3 regions of the Paenibacillus sp. NPDC058367 genome follow, and region 3 is predicted to be linked to each of the others. Evidence: predicted binding sites of a transcription regulator. Region 3 holds the regulator's gene; each other region holds the start of a gene.
What was found. The regulator Rex, encoded in region 3, represses fermentation and respiration genes when NADH is low (regulators of the CRP and FNR family bind a similar motif). The targets are predictions, from matches to a motif close to TTGTGAAATATTTCACAA.

Region 1: ACFWMP_RS24660 (flavocytochrome c) is a predicted target of Rex. The motif match lies at 5,021-5,038, and genes of this name have one in related genera.
Region 2: adhE (bifunctional acetaldehyde-CoA/alcohol dehydrogenase) is a predicted target of Rex. The motif match lies at 4,083-4,100, and genes of this name have one in related genera.

Annotation. Positions count from the first base shown of each region.
Region 1 is NZ_JBHXIZ010000005.1:302,288-309,848, reverse strand. It holds gene ACFWMP_RS24680 (ABC transporter substrate-binding protein) at 82-1,131, shown strand; gene ACFWMP_RS24675 (thiamine-binding protein) at 1,430-1,723, shown strand; gene ACFWMP_RS24670 (ABC transporter permease) at 1,720-2,481, shown strand; gene ACFWMP_RS24665 (ABC transporter ATP-binding protein) at 2,498-3,340, shown strand; gene ACFWMP_RS24660 (flavocytochrome c) at 3,455-5,005, opposite strand; gene ACFWMP_RS24655 (RidA family protein) at 5,299-5,688, opposite strand; gene nhaC (Na+/H+ antiporter NhaC) at 5,703-7,190, opposite strand; gene ACFWMP_RS24645 (MalY/PatB family protein) at 7,267-7,561, opposite strand, start outside.
Region 2 is NZ_JBHXIZ010000003.1:397,740-405,300, reverse strand. It holds gene ACFWMP_RS18700 (response regulator) at 1-266, shown strand, start outside; gene ACFWMP_RS18695 (carbohydrate ABC transporter permease) at 384-1,304, shown strand; gene ACFWMP_RS18690 (carbohydrate ABC transporter permease) at 1,306-2,178, shown strand; gene ACFWMP_RS18685 (ABC transporter substrate-binding protein) at 2,311-3,774, shown strand; gene adhE (bifunctional acetaldehyde-CoA/alcohol dehydrogenase) at 4,175-6,796, shown strand; gene pflB (formate C-acetyltransferase) at 7,049-7,561, shown strand, end outside.
Region 3 is NZ_JBHXIZ010000003.1:117,803-125,363, reverse strand. It holds gene dinG (ATP-dependent DNA helicase DinG) at 1-1,019, shown strand, start outside; gene ACFWMP_RS17355 (redox-sensing transcriptional repressor Rex) at 1,151-1,804, shown strand; gene ACFWMP_RS17350 (amidohydrolase) at 1,791-3,092, shown strand; gene ACFWMP_RS17345 (cell wall elongation regulator TseB-like domain-containing protein) at 3,262-3,780, shown strand; gene ACFWMP_RS17340 (hypothetical protein) at 4,189-4,731, shown strand; gene ACFWMP_RS17335 (AAA family ATPase) at 4,724-6,226, shown strand; gene ACFWMP_RS17330 (3-hydroxyacyl-CoA dehydrogenase family protein) at 6,360-7,232, shown strand; gene ACFWMP_RS17325 (acetate/propionate family kinase) at 7,229-7,561, shown strand, end outside.

The DNA of each region.
Region 1 (7,561 bases), on a different contig from region 3:
ATGTAGAAGAAATGTACATACTACACTTTATGGTTCATGTTGGATGACGGGATCTGGCAACCTTAAAGGAGAGAAGAAGACATGCAACTCAAAAAAGCACTTATGCTTAGCCTCACCTGTATGCTCATTCTTGCGATTGCCGGATGCGGCAGCAACAATGGGAATACAGCCGGAAACAAAGGAAATGCTGCGGATTCGAATGCAGCGACCGGATCAAATGCTCCAAAAGAGCTTACCAAAGTTAAGGTTGCACTGGATTGGACACCGAATACTAACCACACCGGTCTATACGTAGCCAAGGATCTTGGTTATTACGCGGAAGAAGGTCTGGATGTAGAAATCGTTCAACCTGGCGCAGCGGGTTCTGATACGATGGTTACCTCTGGCGAAGCTGCTTTTGGAATCAGCGCACAAGAAGGATTGACTCTAGCTCGTCTACAAGGCGTTCCCCTTGTCTCGATTGCAGCCATTATTCAGCATAATACTTCGGGATTCGCCGCTCCAGTAGACCGCAATATTAAATCACCAAAAGATTTTGAGGGTAAAACTTACGGAGGTTGGGGCTCTCCCGCTGAGGAAGCAGCCATGAAGGCGATCATGGACCCTGTTGGTGGCGATGTGAAAAAGGTGAAGCTAATCAGTATTGGTGAAGCTGACTATTTTACCGCAGTCAAACGTGACATTGATTTCGCTTGGATCTTCTACGCTTGGACCGGTATTGAAGCCGAACTGCGTGGTGAGCCTCTGGATATGCTCTACTTGAAGGATTATGCGCCTCAGCTCGATTATTACACCCCTGTGCTGACCACGAGTGAGAAGCAGATTTCTGAGAATCCAGATTTGGTGAAGGCTTTCCTGAAAGCCACATCGAAGGGTTATCAATATGCGATTGATCATCCAGAAGAGGCTGCCGCTACATTATCCAAGGCTGTGCCTGACCTTGATGCCGAGCTTGTCCTAGCTAGCCAAAAATGGCTTAGCCCGAAATATAAGGACGACGCCCCACGCTGGGGAGAGCAAAAAACCGAGGTCTGGCAGAATTACGGCGACTGGATGTATGATTTGAAGCTGCTGGACAAACCGCTGGATGCAGCTAGTGCATTCACGAATGATTTTTTACCGGCGGAGTAGACCGGACTTCCCAAGTTCGTTCAAGATTCGACGCCGAATCTGCTTCCTGAATTACTTCGTTATCAAAGTTGGCTTTTTGAACTTACCTATTTCAATGAGAGTTCAAAAAGTCAGCTTTCAGAACCAAGAAGGTTGAACGTTACTTGAGGAAGGAGGAACGGAGCGTAGTGATTTGCTACGTGAGTACCGGACTTCCCAAGTTCGTTCAAGATTCGACGCCGAATCTGCTTCCTGAATTACTTCGTTATCAAAGTTGGCTTTTTGAACTTACCTATACAATTTGAGAGGATTGATTATTGTGGCTAACACATTATTAAGCATTCAAGTAATTCCTAAGACTCCAAACAATGAGGACTCCATCCCATACGTAGATAAAGCGATTGAAGTTATTCAAAAATCCGGCGTTAAACATCAGGTGAATCCACTGGAAACTACTATGGAAGGTGAACTGAGCGAGCTCCTGGAGGTTGTACGTCAAATGCAGGAGGCGCTGATCGAAGCAGGTAGTCCAAGCGTGATCTCCCAAATCAAAATCGCTCATAACCCTAACGGAATCAGCATGGATAAATTGACGGAGAAATATCGGCCGTGAGATCGACCTGGAAGCTAATATGGCCGCCCCTTGTGGCGGTCGTCTTCTTTTTAACCGTATGGCAGTTATCTGTTTCTCTATTCCATATCGAATCCTGGATTCTGCCGAGTCCTGCTGATATTGCTCGCGAATCCACCAGTAATGCCTCAGGTCTCTGGGCTCATACGATGGCTACACTCCGACTCACATTAATCGGTTTTCCTATTGGTACAGGTGTAGGCTTGATCGTCGCTCTACTTTTGCATCTTTTACCTTGGGCTAGACGGGCTTTTTATCCACTCATTATTCTGAGTCAAAATGTTCCCTCTATCGCACTCGGACCACTGCTTATCATCTGGTTTGGCTTCGGTCTTTTGCCCAAAATCGTGCTGATTACACTGGTATGCTTCTTCCCGGTAGCTGTCGCTGCAATGGGCGGCTTGTCTCAAAGTGATCAGGTCATGATGAATTATATGAAAATGGCTGGCGCAAGCAAGTGGCAAGTCTTCACCAAGCTGGAGCTTCCGTCTTCTATCCCGGCACTATTTTCCGGCGTGAAAATATCTGCTACTTATGCGGTTATGGGAGCCGTGGTCGCTGAGTGGATTGGCGCGGATAAAGGGATTGGCTATTATATGCTGCTGCAAAAATCGGCTTACCGTACGGATCGGATGTTTGTCGCTATTGTTATTATTGTGCTCCTTAGTCTTGTGCTTTTTGCGATTATCGCCTTGCTCGAAAAATGGTTAGTTCGCTGGAAACCGCGCCGTAACTCATAGAAAGGAAGATGCCTGTATGTCTCAAGCGACGCAAATAGAGCAAAGAACAACTGAAAACACAAGCTCTCCTGAAGCTCATACTGCACCACCTGCTCTTGAAGTAAGCGGCATCTCCAAGTCCTTCACCCATCGTCGCCGCGAGACGAACGTGCTTAACAACGTCTCTCTTAAGGTAGAGCAGCAAGAGTTCGTTTCGATCGTCGGTCCTTCCGGCTGCGGAAAAAGCACCTTATTCCATATGATCGGCGGACTAGTGAAGCCCGATGCAGGAACGATCCGCATGAACGGCAGAGCCGTTACGGGTCAACGTGGTGAAATCAGTTATATGCCGCAGCAGCCTGCGCTTTTTCCTTGGCGAACGATTGAAGATAATGTACTTCTAGCCGGGGAAATTAAAGGCGCTCTGCAGGATGGAGCTCGTGAAGAAGCGCGCCAGTGGCTCGCCAAGGTTGGCTTGAATGGATTCGAACAGGCTTATCCGCATATGCTGTCTGGTGGGATGCAGCAGCGTGCTGCTTTTCTCAGAGCATTGCTGGCTCCGCAGGAGTTGATGCTGCTCGATGAACCTTTCAGCGCATTGGATGCACTAACTCGCAGTGAAATGCAGCGCTGGCTGCTGGAGCTGTGGGAGGAGAATCGCCGCTCCGTGCTATTCATTACCCATAACATCGAAGAAGCGTTGCTGCTCTCGAATCGTATTTATGTATTCTCGGGTCGCCCCGGCTCCATTCTACATACTGTTGATGTGCCATTTCCACGGCCACGCCGCGATGAGATTACGGATTCCCCGGAATTCCTTAAACTCAAACGCCAGCTGTCACAGTGGATGCGAGAAGAACAAGCTAAAAGCGAGAAGTAGCTTTTTGAATAGAGGTCACTCCACTCACTTTAAACGAGAGATTAAACAAAGAACCGCCCGGGCTTCAATTAGCCCAAGCGGTTCTTTTGTTTTAACCAGAATAGCAGTTAAATCTTATTGTGCTTGTACAAACTCAGCAGATTTAATCCCTGCTTGACGGCCGAAAATAATGATTTCAGCTACAGAGTTACCACCAATCCGGTTTTGACCGTGCAATCCACCTGTAACTTCACCAGCCGCATACAGGCCAGGAATAGCAGCGCCGTCTTTATTTAATACTTCTGTGTTCGTATTGATCTTCACGCCGCCCATGGTGTAATGAATCCCTGGGGCGATCTTAATAGCGTAGTAAGGACCCGCGGACAAATCGTTGTCCATCCCTGTTGTTCTGCCGAATTCAGCATCGTTCTTGTTCTTTACCGCGCTGTTCCAAGTATCAAGTGTCGCTTTTAGCTTATCGGCTGAAACACCGATTTCTTTCGCCAATGCTTCGATGGTATCCGCTTGGATCACGAAGCCCATTTTGTCATATTGTTCAATTGCTTTCACGCGTGATTTGACACCGGAATCAAAGACAAGCGTAGCCGCTTTTTCAGGAAGTGCATTGATCGCTTCGGTAACTTTATCACGTGTAGTCAATTCGTTTACGAACCGTGTGCCTTCGCTATTTACGAGGATAGAACCTTCGCCGCGTACAGCTTCCCCGATCAGATAAGATTTTTCTTGTTGAACTGTTGGGTGAACCTGGATTTGATCCATATCAACGGTCGTTCCGCCAAGTGCCTCAATCATCTTGATTCCGTCGCCGGTACTGCCGATTTGGTTAGTCGTTACGTATCCTTCCAGATCAGGTCTAACTTTTGATATCATATCCATGTTGGATCCAAAACCACCTGTTGTTACAACAACTGCCTTCGCTGTAATGGTTTTTTCATCAGCTTGGTTAAAGAGTACTTTGACACCGTTAGCCTTACCGTCTTTTTGAGTAATTTCTTTAACATCCGCGTTCACAAACAGTGGAATTTCTTTTTCTTGTACGTTTCTAACCAATCCTTTGACAAGGTATTGGCCTACCGCAGAGCCGTCTTCTGGACGGTGGGTGCGTTTTTCGCTCATGCCGCCTGTGATCGTAATATTGTTCAGCTTGATTCCGATCGAATCCAACCAATCGATTGCACTTGCGGAATTGTCAACGAAGAAACGAAGCATCTCTTTATCGTTCGTGTCATGGCCGCCCTTTAGTGTCTCTTCATAAAACTTATCATTGCTATCTTCAATGCTTTGCTCTTTTTGAAATTTCGTTTGGGAAGCGTTCATTCCTGAGGAGGATTTACTTGTATTCCCACCTGCAACCGGCATTTTTTCTAAAATAACAGGGTTCAAGCCTTTGGCCTTAGCTTCCAGTGCAGCAGACATTCCTGCACCACCAGCACCAACAATAACGATATCATAATTATCTTTTAATTGATCCAGTGGTGTGTAACTAGCTTCTGATGCACCTGATACGGCTTCAGCTTTATCATTTTTGGCCGTCTCATTTACCTTACTTTTGTTCTCGTTGCCATTACTATTACCTGCGCTGTTGCTATTACTGTTACCGCAGCCTGCGATTACGAGCATGACAGAGAGAATGAGAATGAGAGCAGTACTTGTTGTCTTCTTCATCTTTATAACGCCCCTTTGTGAATGTTTTCACATTAATGATAACGCAAAGATGCTGTTTTGGGAAGTTTTTTATGTAATTAGTTATGGTTACTGTTACATTTCCATGAATATTTTCATTTAAATTTTCATAAAAATTCTTACTTTCAATATTTCCTCAGCTTACTACTCAAAAAAAGCCACCCTTTCCAGGGCGGCCATCTGCCTTATTTCCTAATCCTTTTTCCATAGAGGGTGTGCAGGCTTAACTATCTGAAATTCTAAAGCAACCCGTAATTTGAGCGCTACTAGATCACTTATGGTATATAAGCTATAACTTCAATTTCTACGAGCCCATCCTTAGGCAGACATGCTACTTCAACAGCGCTGCGAGCAGGGTATGGCTGAGCAAAAAACCTTCCGTAAATCTCATTCACCTTAAGAAAATCATTCATATCCTTTAGGAAAACGGTCGTCTTTATTACCTGATCCATGCTTGTACCCGCCGCTTCCAGTATGGCTTTGACATTCAGCAACGACCGTTCCGTCTGTTCCTCAACCGTAGCAGGAAAAGTCCCCTTAACCGGGTCTAGTCCGAGTTGTCCTGAAGTATATAGGACATTCCCAAGCTTTACAGCTTGAGAGTAGGGTCCAATTGCACCTGGTGCATCCGTTGTTATTACAGTTTCTTTATGCATATTTGTCATTTTAAAAGACTCCTTTATCCAGCTTGTTCATTAGTGTTACCGTCATATTCCTTTAGCATTTCTGCCTGTTGCTCTGGCGTTAACTTTGCGATACCGAATCCCGTGAAGCCCCATATCGTCGCAAAGATTATTCCTGTCCAACAGAGAACAGCCCAAGGTAAATAATCTAGCGTTGCAACACCCAGCGTACCCGCCATATAAGCACCTGCAGCTGTCCAAGGCAGAATAGGCTCGGTAATCGCCGCTGAATCCTCGATGGTACGTCCCAAGTTCTTCGGATGCAAGCCCCGACGGATATATGCTTCACGCAGCATTTCACCTGGCATTAAGATGGATACCTGACCATTACTTGTAACTCCGATCATCGTAAGACCTGTAACAATTGTTGCTACGATCATTGAACCTGTGGAATGGACGAACTTCAAAAGCTTATTAACAATCAATTCCAAGGACTTCGTCAGAGATATGGTTCCAGCGAACGTGATTGCACAGAAGCAAATGAGAAGTGTACCCATCATGGAGTTCATTCCGCCACGATTTAGAAGACGGGGTACATCTTCAATAACGTTGGCAGAATCAAACCCAGCTACTTGAACCATAGAAATATTAAATCCATTAACAACAGAAGATACGACATCATTCAAAGTAAATCCCTGGAATACAAGTGCGTTAGCCATAGCGAACATAGAAGAAATCAGCATGACCGGTATTGTCGGTTTCTTCGTGATTGAACCATACAAGATGATTAATACGGGTACTATAAGCAGCAGATTAAAGTCATAAATGGTATTCAACGATCCCATAATTGTTCCAACCTTCTCCGGAACAATAGCACCTGCGGCATCTGTGTTTAGGCCTGTGATAATAAAAACAACGCTTGCGACAATAAAGGAAGGAATTGTGGTATACAATAAATGTCCAATATGCTCATATAGATTGACACCTGTTGCTAACGCCTCAATATTCGTTGTGTCTGAAAGCGGTGACAATTTATCACCAAAATAAGCACCTGCAACTACAGCACCAGCCACTGCTGCCAGGTTTGAATCCATACCCGCGCCAACACCCATAAAAGCAACCCCGATCGTTCCCGCTGACCCCCAAGATGTGCCCGTACAAAGCGAAACGGCAGCTGTCGCAATAAATGCGGTAATAAGCAGAAATTGTGGACTAATAATTTTCAATCCATAGTAAATCATCATCGGAATCGTTCCACCAACCATCCATGCCCCAATCATAAAACCAACCATGATCAGAATAAGAATGGCGGGCATCGTTTTCGCGATCTTACCAGCGATAGATTCTAGTATGTCGTTATAGCTATAACCAAGAATAATCGCGATAATACCAGCAACAACCGCTGAGGTAATAATAAGTGGTTCTGGTGGTAATTCAAACAACACATACCCTAAACTAAGTAACACAATCATCGTAATAATCGGCAATAGCGCTAAGAACATCGTCGGCTGTTTCTTGACTCTTGGTGTTTCTGATTTGGACATGATTATTCTCCCCCTTGATACGGATCTGAGAAAGGCTACTAACGGTCTTTCAAGGTCATTGATAAAGAGTTTTTTATTATGAATTTTTTAATGGATAGGCTCGATACAGCCGATGAAAAGCTTCTTGTAACATGGGCAATGGCGTTGCAATATTTAAGCGAATAAAGCCTTCTCCTGATGCCCCAAAACCTGTTCCAAAGCTCACACTAACCTTAGCATCGGACTCAATCCACTGCTTTAGCTCTGCTTCGTTGGTGCTAATTGTCCTACAATCCACCCATAATAGATAAGTTCCTTCTGACTCGATCACGCGAAGCTCAGGCATATATTCAGCTATATAAGCTTTCACCCAATCGATATTGGCCGTGATA
Region 2 (7,561 bases), 280 kb from region 3:
CGCAAAAAGGACTTACTATTCACGATGTGGCTAAGAAGAATCATGTTAGCCCCAATTATTTGAGCTACCTATTTAAGAAAAATACAGGTTATAACCTGTGGGAATATGTAATTAAGCTCAGGATGGAAGAAAGTCGGGAGATGATTTTGAATACCGATCTTCGCAGATACGAAATTGCGGAACGTGTGGGTTATGAATCGCCCGAGCATTTTAGTAAAATTTTTAAAAAATATTATGGGATTAGCCCCAGTGAATTGAAGAAGTAAAAACACTCATGACTTCGGTAGATATAGACATGTTCAGTACAACCCTCATTTCCTACAATTTAAGGTAGGAAGCATTTTGCGAAAAATGCTGATAGAACAATGGAATGAGGGAGCCTGATGAATCAAACCGCAGTAGTAACCGAAAACCCGGCGACGCTGAAGGGGACACCGTACAAGCAAAACCGCTGGAAGAAAAACTTTTGGGGATATATGTTCCTCGTACCTGCCGTAATTATTTTTATTATGTTCTTGTGGGTTCCAATTTTTAAAGGCTTACTGTACAGCTTCTACCATGTTGATTTTGTGAAAGGTAATAGCTTTGTAGGCTTTGAGAACTACAGTAGAGCACTTAGTGATCCAGATGTTTTGACCGCATTAAAGAACACTGGGTATTACATGTTTCTATGTCTTATTATCGGTTTTTGGGTTCCGATTGCTTTTGCTATCATGATCTCGGAGCTGAGAAAGTTTGGGGGCTTTGTACGTGTAGCGGCTTACCTTCCTTTCGTAATGCCTGGTGTGGTTCTCTATGGACTGTGGAGATGGCTTTATGATCCGGTGGGCCCGATTAATGCGTTACTAGGCACAATGGGTGTGGATCAGGTTGCCTTCTTAACAGATACAAGATGGTCGATGATTTCCCTTGTGTTTATGGAAACATGGCAGCAGTTCGGATCAGGGATGCTAATATACTTAGCTGCTGTACTCAGCATTCCAAGAGATTGGTATGAAGCCGCTGAGATTGATGGAGCAGGTATATGGGCACGTATAAAGTACATCACATTGCCTTCACTGCGTAATTTAATCTTTTTGATGCTGATCCTGCAAATTATTGGTACTTCACAAGGGTATCAGTCACAGATGGCGCTGCTTGATGGCGGTCCAAATAATACTACGCTTACCTATGCGCTGTTGATCGTGAAATATGCATTTACAAGACTCGATTATGGAACAGCTACTGCGCTTGGCATGTTAATGTTCATTGTCCTAGGTGGTTTGGGCATTTTACAGTTCAAGCTTAACAAGGAGGACTACTAAGATGAAGAGCGCAGATAGAGGAATTCTTTCAGAACACGATTTGAAAAAAACAAGTAATAAAATCGTTTATGGTTTGATGTGCGTAGTTATTTTGGTTATGGTTTTTAGCATGTTGTACCCGATTTGTATGACGTTATTCAACGGGTTGAAGTCGAATCAAGAGGTGAATTCATTCCCGCCTCATTTTTTCCCTCAGGAATGGCACTTCAGTAATCTTAAAGACGCGATGAACTATATTGATCTACCCATGTTCCTTAGAAACACCATTTATATCTTTTTAGGGAATATGGTCGTGACTCTTGTAGTTTTGGGAATGTCAGCTTTTAGTATTTCTCGTATGAATGTTCCTTACAAAAGAGCTATTTACTTCTTCTTCCTGATGACATTGTTTATTCCGGCGACCAGTTACATGATCCCGAACTTTGTCAATTTGAAGGAGCTTGGATTGCTAAATCAGTACGCGGCCTTCTGGTTGCCAGCGGGAGCGAACACGTTCTACTTTCTATTGTTAAAGAACTTTTTTGACGGGATTCATCCAGAAATCTTTGAAGCAGCACGAATTGATGGGGCCTCTGAGCCGAGAAGCTTTTTCTCCATTGCCGTGCCACTATCCATTCCGATTTTTGCTACATTAGCGATCTTTATCTTTTCTACTGCATGGAATGACTGGTTCTGGCCATCTCTGGTTATGCACAGTGAAGAGAAATATACGCTTGCGACAGCCATTTATAAATACGTTATTAATGTGAAGGCACTCAATACTAATATTAAATTTGCAATCCTGTTTATAGTATCCTTGCCTCCAATCATTGTCTTCTTGATTTTCCAGAAATTCATTATGCGTGGGGTTGCTTTGTCGGCAGTGAAAGGATAAGCAATTATCGACGGATTTATCCACGGATCGTAAACATGCACATGAAAGGAATATAAATGCACCTCGTTTGTAAACGGTTTCTAATTTATGATCGATATGTAAGATAATTATGAATTGAAAAGGGGAGTTTCAATGCGTAAGTACTCTAGCGTTCTACTAAGCGTACTTGTAGCCGGATCGTTGCTATCTGCTTGCAGCGGCAACAATAACGGAAACACAGCGGGGAACAAAGGCGGGGAAGCATCTGCTGCGCCAACAAATGCGGTAACGGATAATACAGCAACCGCTACGGATGCACCAGTGGATGACATTACTCAAAGAAAAGTGACGATCAAGATTCACTATCCAACACCTGACCTGACTGAAATAAGAGCACAGGAAGACGACAAAATCAAACGTTTCCAAGAGGTATATCCGAACGTAGAAATCGTTAAAGACGACTGGCAGTACAATGTAAGTGAAATAGGAATCAAAATGGCTGCGAATGAAGCACCAACCTTCTTTAATACTTTTGCTACAGAAGCTAAATTCCTGGTTGAAAAGGGCTGGGTTGCTGACATCACAGATCTGTGGAACAAATATGAATTTAAAGATCAAATTAACACCGTGCTTCAAAATCAATTTATTATCGACGGCAAAGTTTTCGGAGTAACACAAAAAGGTTATGTAACAACCACTATGATCAACAAAAAAATGCTGGATGAAAAAGGCGTAGCCATTCCACCTATGGATTGGACTTGGGATGATATGCTGAATACGGCTAAAGGTGTAGCTGATGCCAAAAAAGGTATTTCCGGTATTGCTCCAATGGGTAAGGGGAACGAATCAGGTTGGAACTGGACCAACTTCCTGTTTGAAGCTGGCGGAGAGATTCAAAAGATTGAAGGCGGTAAGGTTATAGCTACATTTAATTCCGATGCTGGCGTTAAAGCACTGGATTTCTACAAGAAACTTAGATGGGAAGCTAACGCGATTCCTCAGGACTGGGCACTTGGTTGGGGCGATGCTGTAGGTGCGTTCCAACAAAGTCGTACAGCAATGGTAATGGCCGGATCTGATGGCGTTATCGAGCAAGCATTGAACCAAGGTGGACTGAAACCTGAGGATGTGCTTACGTATCCTATGCCAGCTATGGAAAAAGGCGGAAAACACACAGGGGTACTTGGTGGTGACTATCTAGTAATCAATCCAAATGCTACGCCAGATGAACAAGAAATGGCATTCCGCTACATTACTTTTGATTATTTCTCTGACAAAGGTTTGGAAGCACTGGATGCAATTCTTCAACAACGTACAACCGATGGCAAATACTTTATCCCGCCGCTCTTAGACTACTACTCAGCTGATTCTGAGTTTGGTAAGAAGACCAAAGCGGTTTATGACAAGTACACAAATGTATACCAATATAGCCCTGACATTATGGGACTTTTGGATGGTAAACCTGAAGCTCAATACAACACACAGGACTATTACGCAACCATGTCCAATGTTATTCAAGAGCTGTTCTCCAAAAAAGGAACGGATTCCAAGAGCCAGTTAGAAGCAGCAGCTAAAACAGTGCAAGAGAAATTCTTTGATACGATTAAAGCGGAATAGTCTAATGCAAAAACCGGCCCCTTTGGGGTCGGTTTTTTGTTGTGAAGATTTATAAATTTATAAATCTTCAGAAATAGTGATAATCATTTGGAAATTATTACAGTGTAGAGAAATCGTAATTGACTGTGATGAAGAGAATACATTTTTGTGTACTGATTTTAGATATATGGAATAAAAAGGAGCTGAAATTTTGCTTATTAAAGTATAATTCTAAGATTTAAAGGGTTTTATAGCACATAATATGGTAAAAAGACTATAATATGATCGAATGAAAGCGCTTTGAAAACAAATCAAAAAAACTTTATACTTTGTGAAAGATTTCACTATACAAGGTGGAAATCATGTGATAAGATAAATGTGTAGAGAAAAACAACTAAAAATTGACAGGAGGACGAGGGAGATGGCAGTTAAGAACGAAGTCGCCGCCCAAGTTAAACAAGTTACCGCTGAAGAGTATATTCAGAATTTAGTGGATAAAGCAAAAAAAGCGCATGAGGCGTTCATGGCGCTAGACCAAGAGCAAGTTGACACAATCGTTCATGCAATGGCGTTGGCTGGACTCGACAAACATATGTACCTCGCAAAATTGGCCGTAGAAGAAACTGGACGCGGCGTATACGAAGACAAAATTACGAAGAACATCTTCTCAACTGAATATATCTGGCACGGAATTAAATACGATAAAACAGTAGGCGTTATTGAAGACAACGCTTATGATAGCTTCCAAAAAATTGCTGAACCCGTCGGAATTGTTATGGGTATCACACCGGTAACCAACCCTACATCCACCACGATGTTTAAAGCGTTGATTTCGATTAAGACACGGAACCCTATTATATTCGGTTTCCACCCATCTGCGCAAGAGTGTAGTGCAGCTGCTGCAAAAATTCTTCATGATGCTGCCGTGAAAGCTGGCGCTCCTGAGAACTGTATCCAATGGATTGAAATGCCAACAATGGACAAGACAAACGCATTGATGAACAACCCAGACGTTGCTCTTATCTTAGCAACTGGTGGTTCTGCAATGGTAAAAGCAGCTTACAGCTGTGGTAAACCAGCACTTGGCGTAGGCCCTGGTAACGTACCTGCTTTCATTGAAAAGAGCGCGGATATTGATCAAGCCGTAACGGACATCATTCTTTCTAAAACATTTGATAATGGTATGATCTGTGCTTCCGAGCAAGCTGTTATTATCGAAGAACCAATCTTCGATCAAGTGAAGAAAAAGATGATTGCTAATGGCTGCTACTTTGTGAATAAAGAAGAAGCTGCCAAACTGACTAGTGGAGCAATGAACGTAGATAAATGTGCGGTTAACCCAGCAATCGTAGGTCAATCCGCAGTGAAGATTGCTGAAATGTGTGGCATTCAAGTCCCTGCCGGCACAAAGATTCTGGTAGCAGAACTTGAAGGTGTAGGCACTAAATATCCACTTTCCGCTGAAAAATTAAGCCCGGTTCTTGCTTGCTACAAAGTTAAGAATGCAGATCAAGGTATCGAACGCGCAGCTCAAATTGTTGAATTTGGTGGTATGGGACATAGCTCGGCTATCCACTCCAACAATGAAGAAGTAATCATGAAGTTCTCTAACCGTCTGCAAACAGGACGTATTCTCGTTAACTCGCCTTCCACACATGGTGCGATCGGCGATATCTATAACACTAATATCCCTTCGTTGACTCTGGGCTGCGGATCTTATGGTCGTAACTCCGTGTCGCAAAACGTTACAGCAATCAATTTGATCAACGTGAAAAGGGTGAATCGTCGTACCGTGAATATGCAATGGTTTAAAGTACCTGACAAGATCTATTTCGAAAAAGGCGCTACTCAGTACCTGACCAAAATGCCTGATATCACACGTGTCGCAATTATCACTGACCCAATGATGGTTAAGCTCGGATATGTTGAGAGAGTTGAACATTACCTGCGTCAACGCCAAACTCCTGTCGCTATCGAAGTGTTCTCTGAAGTTGAACCAGATCCATCGACAACTACAGTTGAAAAAGGTACTGCAATGATGAACAGATTCCAACCGGACTGCATTATCGCACTTGGCGGCGGTTCGCCAATGGATGCTGCAAAAGGAATGTGGTTATTCTATGAACATCCAGACGCAGACTTTAATGGTCTGAAACAAAAATTCATGGATATCCGTAAACGGGTATACAAATTCCCTAAACTTGGTAACAAAGCTAAATTTGTAGCGATTCCAACTACTTCGGGTACAGGTTCGGAAGTAACATCTTTCGCAGTTATTACCGATAAAACAACTGAACAGCACACTAAATATCCTTTGGCTGACTACGAGTTAACTCCAGATGTGGCTATCATTGATCCAGAGTTCGTATACAGCTTGCCAAAAACTGCTGTTGCTGATACAGGTATGGACGTATTGACACATGCTATCGAAGCTTATGTATCTGTTATGGCGAGTGACTATACTGATGGTCTAGCTATTAAAGCGATCCAACTGGTATTCCAATACCTTGAAAAATCGGCGCTGGAAGGCGACAGAGTAGCACGTGAGAAAATGCATAACGCATCAACACTTGCTGGTATGGCCTTTGCCAATGCATTCTTGGGTATTAATCACAGTTTGGCGCATAAATGGGGCGGACAGTACCACACTGCTCATGGTCGTACTAACGCGATCCTTATGCCACACGTTATCCGTTACAATGCTAAAAAACCTACGAAGTTCGCTTCGTTCCCTAAATATTCGCACTTCGTAGCTGATGAGCGTTATGCTGAAATTGCCCGTATTCTGGGATTGCCAGCTCGCACAACTGAAGAAGGTGTAACTAGCCTGATCAATGCTATTCGCGATATGAATAAAAAATTGGGCATCGAAGAATCGTTCCAACAACTGGGCTTTGATCCTAAGGACTTCGAATCCCGCGTAGATTACTTGGCTGACCGTGCGTTTGAAGATCAATGTACAACTGCCAATCCTAAGCTGCCACTGGTTTCTGAGCTTGCTGATGTATACCGTAATGCGTTCTACGGAAGATTTGATAATTAATAAATGGTTAAATAGAGAATAGGATAGTTGTGGACTTAGATAAAGGTGACAAATATCACTCGAAAGGTGATATTTGTCACAGTGTTTTTATAGAAAATAAACTAGAATGTTTATATAAACAACGGTCCCACATATGAAATGTTGATTGTGAAATTTGGAACAACCACATCTTTTGGGGATCACGAGACACGGGATCAACCTTCAAGCCCGCGATCTCTACAAATATAATAAATATAGATGGAGGGATTTAGCATGTCGGTGATTGAAAAAGAAGTAAATGAAGTGAAATCCGGTTGGAGAAGTTTTACAAAAGGTAAATGGTCCAAGAAAGTTGACGTTAACAACTTTATCGCTAGTAACATTAAGCCTTATGAAGGTAACGAAGAGTTCCTCGTAGGTCCTACTAGTAACACAACTGAACTGTGGAAGATTATTTCCCAACTGAGCAAGGAAGAAAGAGAAAGAGGCGGCGTATGGGATGTTTCCCTAGATACTGTCTCCACAATCACTTCACATGCTCCAGGCTACATTGACAAGGACAAGGAACAAATTGTAGGCGTGCAGACTGACGCTCCTTTCAGACGTTCCATCCAACCATTCGGCGGGATCAAGATGATGGTTGATGCTACGAAGGCTTATGGCTTCGAGCTTCCACAAAACATCGTTGACATGTTCACGAACATTCGCAAAACGCATAACCAAGGCGTATTTGATGCATATACACCAGACATGAGAGCAGTGCGTAAATCCGGCGTTATCACAGGT
Region 3 (7,561 bases):
AATCTTCCTCAGATAGCCTAGTTACCGATATTAGCGGCTTATTTAAGGATTTAGCTTCTATACGTGAGCAAGTACGGTTTTTTATGGGATTAAATGATGAGAATGTAGTATATTGGCTGGAGGCGAATGGAAATTATCGCAGTAAATCGCTACAGCTGTATGCCGTTCCTGTTGATGTTAGTACTCAGCTTAAGGAGCTGTTTTTCGACAAGAAGAAAAGTATCGTACTAACTTCGGCGACACTCTCTGTGGATAAATCTTTCCAGTTTATGATTGATAATCTCGGACTTAATGAAGCTGCGGAAGAGGGGCGTCTGATGACATCACTCCTGCCTTCTCCCTTTAAGTATCGGGAGCAGGCGCTGTTAGTTATTCCGCGGGATTTCCCAAGTGTGAAGGGGAGTGTAGGCGATGCCCGATTTGTCGATACACTCGTACAGTCACTAGCAGAAGCAGCTATTACAACACGTGGGCGGATGCTTGTCCTGTTTACTTCTTACAAGATGCTACGCCAGGTTTACGATCCTCTGAAAGAGGCTCTAGCCTCACAAGAGATCACGGTGTTAGGTCAAGGCGTGGAGGGGGGCAGTCGTAGCAAGCTGATCCGCCGTTTTCAGGACAGTGCAGCTTCTGTACTGTTAGGAACAAGCAGCTTTTGGGAGGGTGTAGATATTCCAGGTGAAGCATTAACATGCTTGGCCATCGTGAGACTCCCATTTCAACCGCCAAACCACCCCCTAGCGGAAGCGAAGTCTGAGTTATTACAAGCCCAGAAAAAGAATCCGTTCATGAAGTTGTCTGTTCCTCAGGCGGTTATTCGCTTCAAGCAAGGATTTGGGAGGCTGGTACGGACAGCGCAAGATCGGGGTATTGTTATTGTGTATGACACAAGGGTGATCGAATCTCACTATGGGAAGTATTTCCTCTATTCGTTGCCTGGCCCGAAAATGGAGCATATGCTTACGGATCAAATGGTTCCTCGTATAGCGGAGTGGTTGGAAGACGGAGGCGTTTCTTGAAAAGAACGTCATCGATCTTATTAATCTCTCTACAAGGAAGGGCGGTATAAGAATACCGCTCTTCCTTGAGACGAGGTGCAGATATTTCGATAGGATTTGAACAGAATATCACTTAAATTAGGAGGTAAATTATGAAATCGGATAAAATATCAGAAGCCGTTGTTCGCAGACTTCCTGTGTACTTGCGTTTCTTGAATGATCTCCAGAAACGTGAAATATTAACCGTTTCCTCACAAGAACTAGGACAAAAACTTGATTTGAATCCTGCTCAAATTCGTAAAGATTTAGCTTATTTTGGAGACTTTGGTAGAAAAGGTATCGGGTATGACGTAACTTATCTTATTGAAAAAATCCGTCATATTCTGAAGCTGGATCAACAATTGAATGTGGCTTTAGTAGGTGCCGGTAACCTTGGACATGCATTATCTAATTACAATGCTTATCTGAAAGATACTATGAAGATTACCGCTATATTTGACTCCTATGCACCTAAGGTAGGGCGGAAAATCAACTCTCTTACCGTTCAACCGATGGAGGAGCTTGGACAGACGGTTCGTGAGCAAGGTATTCGAATTGGGATCATTACTGTGCCTGATTCAGAAGCGCAGAATGTAGCAGATATTCTCATTGAGTCTGGCATTGAGGCGATTTTGAATTTTGCACCAGTGATTCTAAAAACACCATCGAATATCCGGGTTCATGCTGCCGATTTTACAACGGATTTGCAAAGCCTTGCTTATTATTTGAAAGACGGAAAGGAAGAAACCGGAAATGAAGAGCAGTAAAACGATTATTAAGGGCGGGCGTTTTCTTATTCCGGGAACGGATGAGCCGGTTCTGAATGGATATATGACTATTGAAGATGATTTGATCACTTACATAGGAAAAGAAGAGCCTTTAATGGAAGATGATGTGCAAGTTGTTGATGGCAGTCGTCTGCTGTTTATGCCAGGTCTGGTAAACACACATGGCCATGCGGCAATGTCATTGCTTCGTGGTTATGGAGATGATTTAGCACTTCAGGTGTGGCTTCAAGAGAAGATGTGGCCGATGGAAGCGAAATTCACTGGAGAAGATGTATACTGGGGAACCTCCTTGTCGGTACTGGAAATGCTAAAAGGTGGTACTACAACCTTCTTGGATATGTATGATCATATGGATCGAGTAGCAGAGGTAGTCGAATTATCAGGCATTCGTTCTGTACTGATGAGAGGCGTAATCGGATTATGCCCAGAGGAAGTACAAAATCACAAGCTTGCGGAAGCGATTTCTTTTGCACGAAATTGGCATGGTAAGGCTGATGGTAGAATTACGACGATGATCTCGCCACACGCCCCATATACTTGCCCACCGGACTTCTTTGTTAAGTTTGTTCAAGCGGCACATGATTTGGATTTACCGATGCATACCCATATGTCCGAGACCAAACGCGAAGTGGAGCAGAATGTGGTGGATTACGGACTTCGGCCTGTAGCGCATTTAGAGAAGCTTGGAATGTTCACACGTCCGTCTATTGTTGCACATGGCGTTCATTTGAATGATGAAGAGATCGAGATACTGGCTCGTCATGATGTAGGCGTGTCTCATAACCCAGGAAGTAATCTGAAACTGGCTAGTGGAGTGGCTCGGGTTACGGATCTTCTAAAGGCTGGTGTGAAGGTATCACTGGGTACAGATGGTGCGGCAAGCAATAATAACCTGGATATGTTTGAAGAGATGCGTCTTGCAGCCCTCATCCATAAAGGTGTAAGTGGTGATCCGACGGCTGTTCCAGCTCCGGAAGCGCTGCGTATAGCTACAGAGTATGGCGCAAAGTCTATCTTTTTAAATGATGTGGGTAGACTCGCTGTTGGCATGAAAGCGGACTTTATCGCGATTGATATAGACCAGCCGCATTTGCTACCACACACAGATCTGTTGTCTCATGCTGTATACTCTGCCAGTGCCAAGGATGTTGAGCATGTATGGGTGAATGGTAAACAGGTTGTAAAACATGGAGAATGTGTAACGCTAGATGAGGAAGCAATCCGTCGTAAGGCGCAAGAATCATTTGATGGACTGCTTAAACGGTAGTCTAAGATCATAACGAATAACTGAAAGGCTGTGACTTTCTGCGATTGCAAAGTTACAGCCTTTTGTGTTTCTGATAATTAGATCATTGAATTGGATATGAAACTTTGGATAAACACACAGGTGTGTTATATAATCAAAAAAGATATATTACTAGAAAGGGAGCTGTACCTTGAAGAAAAGGAAAAAATGGATCCTCCTGGGGTCAGTTCTGATTCTGCTCCTTCTGTTTGGACTTATCCAGTTCTATGCTTATATTATGAAAGATCAATGGAACGAGCGAGATATCGCTAAGGATGTCGCTAAAACCAGTGCTGGTCTGACAGAGGTAACCAAAGCGCAGAAATCCGTGTGGGATGAAAATGCGGTGTACTGGGTCTTAACAGGGAAGAATGAAGCCGGGACCGAGTTGATGGTTTGGGTACGTTTTACTGTAGACGGGAAGTTTGCTGAAGGAACCGACGCAGTATATGCTGAAGAACTAAGTAAAGGGACCTCTGAAGCGAAAATGCGTAGCCTTATAAAAGCCGATCTTCCGGACATCAGCATTGAGCGGTTGTTGCCAGGAGTATATAACGGGGAGTATGCTTGGCAGCTTTTTTATAAACAAAGCGGTCGATATTATTATCAATTTTATCGGTTCTCGGATGGGGCTCGAATGGGTGAAGGTTACAGTTTACCTAGCCGCTAAATTAAACAAAGGCATTATAAGAGAAACAAGCGGACCATTTATGGTTCGCTTGTTTTTTAAAATGACATATTATTTGATATACTATTAGTACACGAACTGTGATATACTATAAGAGTGGATTTATATATTGGGATTTAAAGATTCATACGAAAAAAGGTCTGTTATTTTAAGAGTAACAGCCCTTTTTTTGTCGAATTAAATCAATAAATTAAATAAAATGGAAAGAATTAAAAAATAAAATTTTAAATATCTTCACACTTTTTTTCAATATAGTATATACACCTGTGATATACTACTGTTTGTAATTAGAACAGTGTTAGTAGAACGTCAGGCTCTGGTGAGCTCTTAGCAGCTATGACTTTGGATCATTCTGTTTACATTTTTTCATCTTTGAGAGGAGGACGTTTCTTGAAATTACGTCTTGTACCTGTACTGATAACGTCTCTACTGTCGGCTATGCTATTATTCGGAGGATTCTTTTTATATCGTCAGTTTGCTTTACAGGAACCGCTCCAAAAGATTGTAACCGGATTTGAGGGAGTAAATACTTCACATATTAGTATTAACCGCGATGAGGTCACTTTGAAACTTGATTTGCAGCCGGGCACGAATTTACGTGATCTAGTATCGTATGTATCCAAAGAAGGAAAATCAGTGATTGAAGGACGTAAACTTAAACTCGATGTGGAGCAAAATTCAAGTGAACTATTGGATGATTACTGGGATAAAGCGATGTTCTCTGTAGCTGAAGCCATGGAGAGCCGTAAATATACGATTATACCTACAGAACTTGATAGATTGAAACAGCAAAATACGGAATTTAAAGATGTGATAGCATCTACTGATATCGACGACAACAATGTGTACGTAAGCTTGAGTAATGGAAAAGAAAGCAAATTTATTATTTTGCCGCGAAAACCTGCGACCTTGGGGGTATGGAATAATGCCTAAGTACCTTAAAGAAATTTTACTCGGATTTATTCCTGTACTGTTTATTTTCATGGCTTTTTTAGGTATTAATATATTCCCGATTGTTATAGCAGCTGGGATGCTCACTGCACTACTTATAATTGCTCATTTGCGTGGTGGGCTTACAGTGAACGCTGGTGCTGGAAAGAAACGCAAGAAGGAAGGACCTTCAAAGCTCACTTTTGAAGAAATAGGTGGGCAAGATAATGCGAAGCAAGAGCTTCGTGAGGCACTTGATTTTTTGATCCGGCATGAGGAGATCAGTAAATTTGGGATTCGCCCTTTGAAAGGGATTCTACTCACTGGCCCTCCAGGAACAGGTAAGACCCTTATGGCCAGAGCAGCTGCGCATTATACAAACTCTGTATTCGTGGCTGCATCAGGCAGTGAATTTGTAGAAATGTATGTAGGTGTCGGGGCCGGCCGGATCCGCGATTTGTTCAAGGATGCTCGTAACCGTGCTGTTAAGGAAAATAAACAGAGTGCCATTATTTTTATTGATGAAATTGACGTAATTGGCGGTAAACGTGAAGGCGGACAGCAGCGTGAATATGATCAGACCTTAAATCAGCTGTTGACTGAGATGGATGGTATTTATAATAACGAAACACCGCGTATTCTACTGGTAGCTGCAACAAACCGGAAAGAAATGCTTGATTCGGCATTGCTACGTCCTGGACGCTTCGACCGTCATATTCAAGTGGACATGCCTGACAAAAAGGGCCGCAAATCGATTCTGGAATTGCATGCGAAGAATAAACCTCTTCATCCAGATGTGAGTCTCGACAAAATTGCTGAAGAAGCCTATGGCTTTTCCGGTGCTCAGCTTGAAAGTGTCATGAATGAGGCTGCGATTTATATGATGCGTGAGGACTTGACGAAAGTTGAGCAGCGGCATCTGTCGATGGCGATTGACAAGGTAATGATGGGTGAAAAAACGGATAGAGAAACAAATCACGAAGAGAAAAAGAGAGTCGCCATTCATGAATTGGGACATGCCATCATGGCAGAGCTCCTTCGTCCCGGAAGCGTTAGTCAGGTTACGCTGACTCCGCGTGGGCAAGCCCTTGGTTATGTGCGACATAATCCTCAGCAAGAGCAGTATTTGTACACCAAAGATTATCTCGAAGATCAGATTATGATTGCACTTGGTGGAGCAGCTGCTGAAGAAATGTATTATGGTGGACGAAGCACAGGTTCACGCGGTGATTTCGATCAGGCGCTGAATATTGTGGAAACGATGATGAAGTCAGGTTTAACTTCGCTGGGTATTGCTAAGCTGGAAATGGTTACCACTGAAGAGCTTATGAAGGAAAATAGTAAGATATTGGATGAGCTGATGACGCGCACTCGTGAGCACCTTGAAAAGCAACGAAATGTATTTGATTACTCTCTTGACATTTTAATGAAGGAAGAAGTACTCTCTGGAGAGCAATTTCGATGTCAATTTCGTGACAGCGTCCTTTTACCAGCATAAATATTTATGCTGGTTATTTTTTTTTACTTTTCAGGCATGCTAAGATATCATTATATGTCGGGCTTTATAAATTTTTGCGACAGACAAGGTACAATACAAAAGTATAGATACCTGAAAGGATGGAGACTTTTTTATGAATTTCAAAAAAATAGGTGTCATCGGCGGTGGCACAATGGGACAAGGTATTGCTGAAATGTTAGCAGCCAAAGGCCTGGATGTATTACTAGTGGAGAAAACCGCGGAGAAACTGGACTACTCTTACGAAATGATCGAGACAAGTCTAGATAAGCAACTGGAGAAATGGGCGATCACTCAAGCTGAGAAGAAGCTGATTCTTAGCCGCATTCAAAAAGTGACACATTTCGCGGAGCTCAGCTCTTGTGACATGGTTATCGAAACCATTGTTGAGGATTTGGAAGAAAAGAAAAAGATTTTGAATCAATTGGATCAAGTATGCCCGAACCACATTATTCTTGCCAGCAATACATCAACACTTAGCTTGACTGAACTTGCAAGTTCTACGATGTATCCGGAACGCGTGATCGGAATGCATTTCATATATCCTGTAGCTAAAGTGGATCTTGTAGAAATCGTACGTGGTCTGAAAACTTCAGATGCTACTTTTGAAGATACAAAATCCTTTGTTGATGAGATTGTTGAGAAAAAAGGTGTAATGATTTATGAATCCCCAGGATTTGTAACATCACGCCTCATTTGCTTGTTTATCAATGAAGCTATGCATGTGCTACAAGAAGGCGTTGCCTCCGCACAGGATATTGACGATGCTATGCGTATTGGTTATCAATTCCAATATGGACCGCTTGAAATGGCTGACAGATTTGGCCTGGATTCGGTACTTGCGGCACTCGAAAATATGTTCCGTGAATACGGAGAGCTGAAATACCGTCCTTCTACAATTCTTAAGAAGATGGTACGTGCAGGACAACTGGGTATGAAATCAGGAGAAGGCTTCTTCAAGTACGACAAGGATGGTGACCGTGTATGAATATTTTAGTTATTAACTCAGGTAGTTCTTCTTTGAAATATCAGCTGTATAACATGACCGATGAATCGGTTTTGGCTAAGGGTTTGGTTGAACGTATTGGGATGGATTCCTCCATTCTGAATCATAAACCTACTGGCAAAGCGGAAGTGACAGAAGTAAGCGAAATTCTGGAACATAATACTGCGATCCGCAAAGTCCTTGCTTGTCTTACAGACAAAGAGCATGGTGTAATTGAATCTATTAAAGAAATTGATGCTGTAGGTCACCGCGTAGTGCATGGTGGAGAGTTCTTTAAATCCTCAGCACTTGTGGATGCTGACGCAAAAACG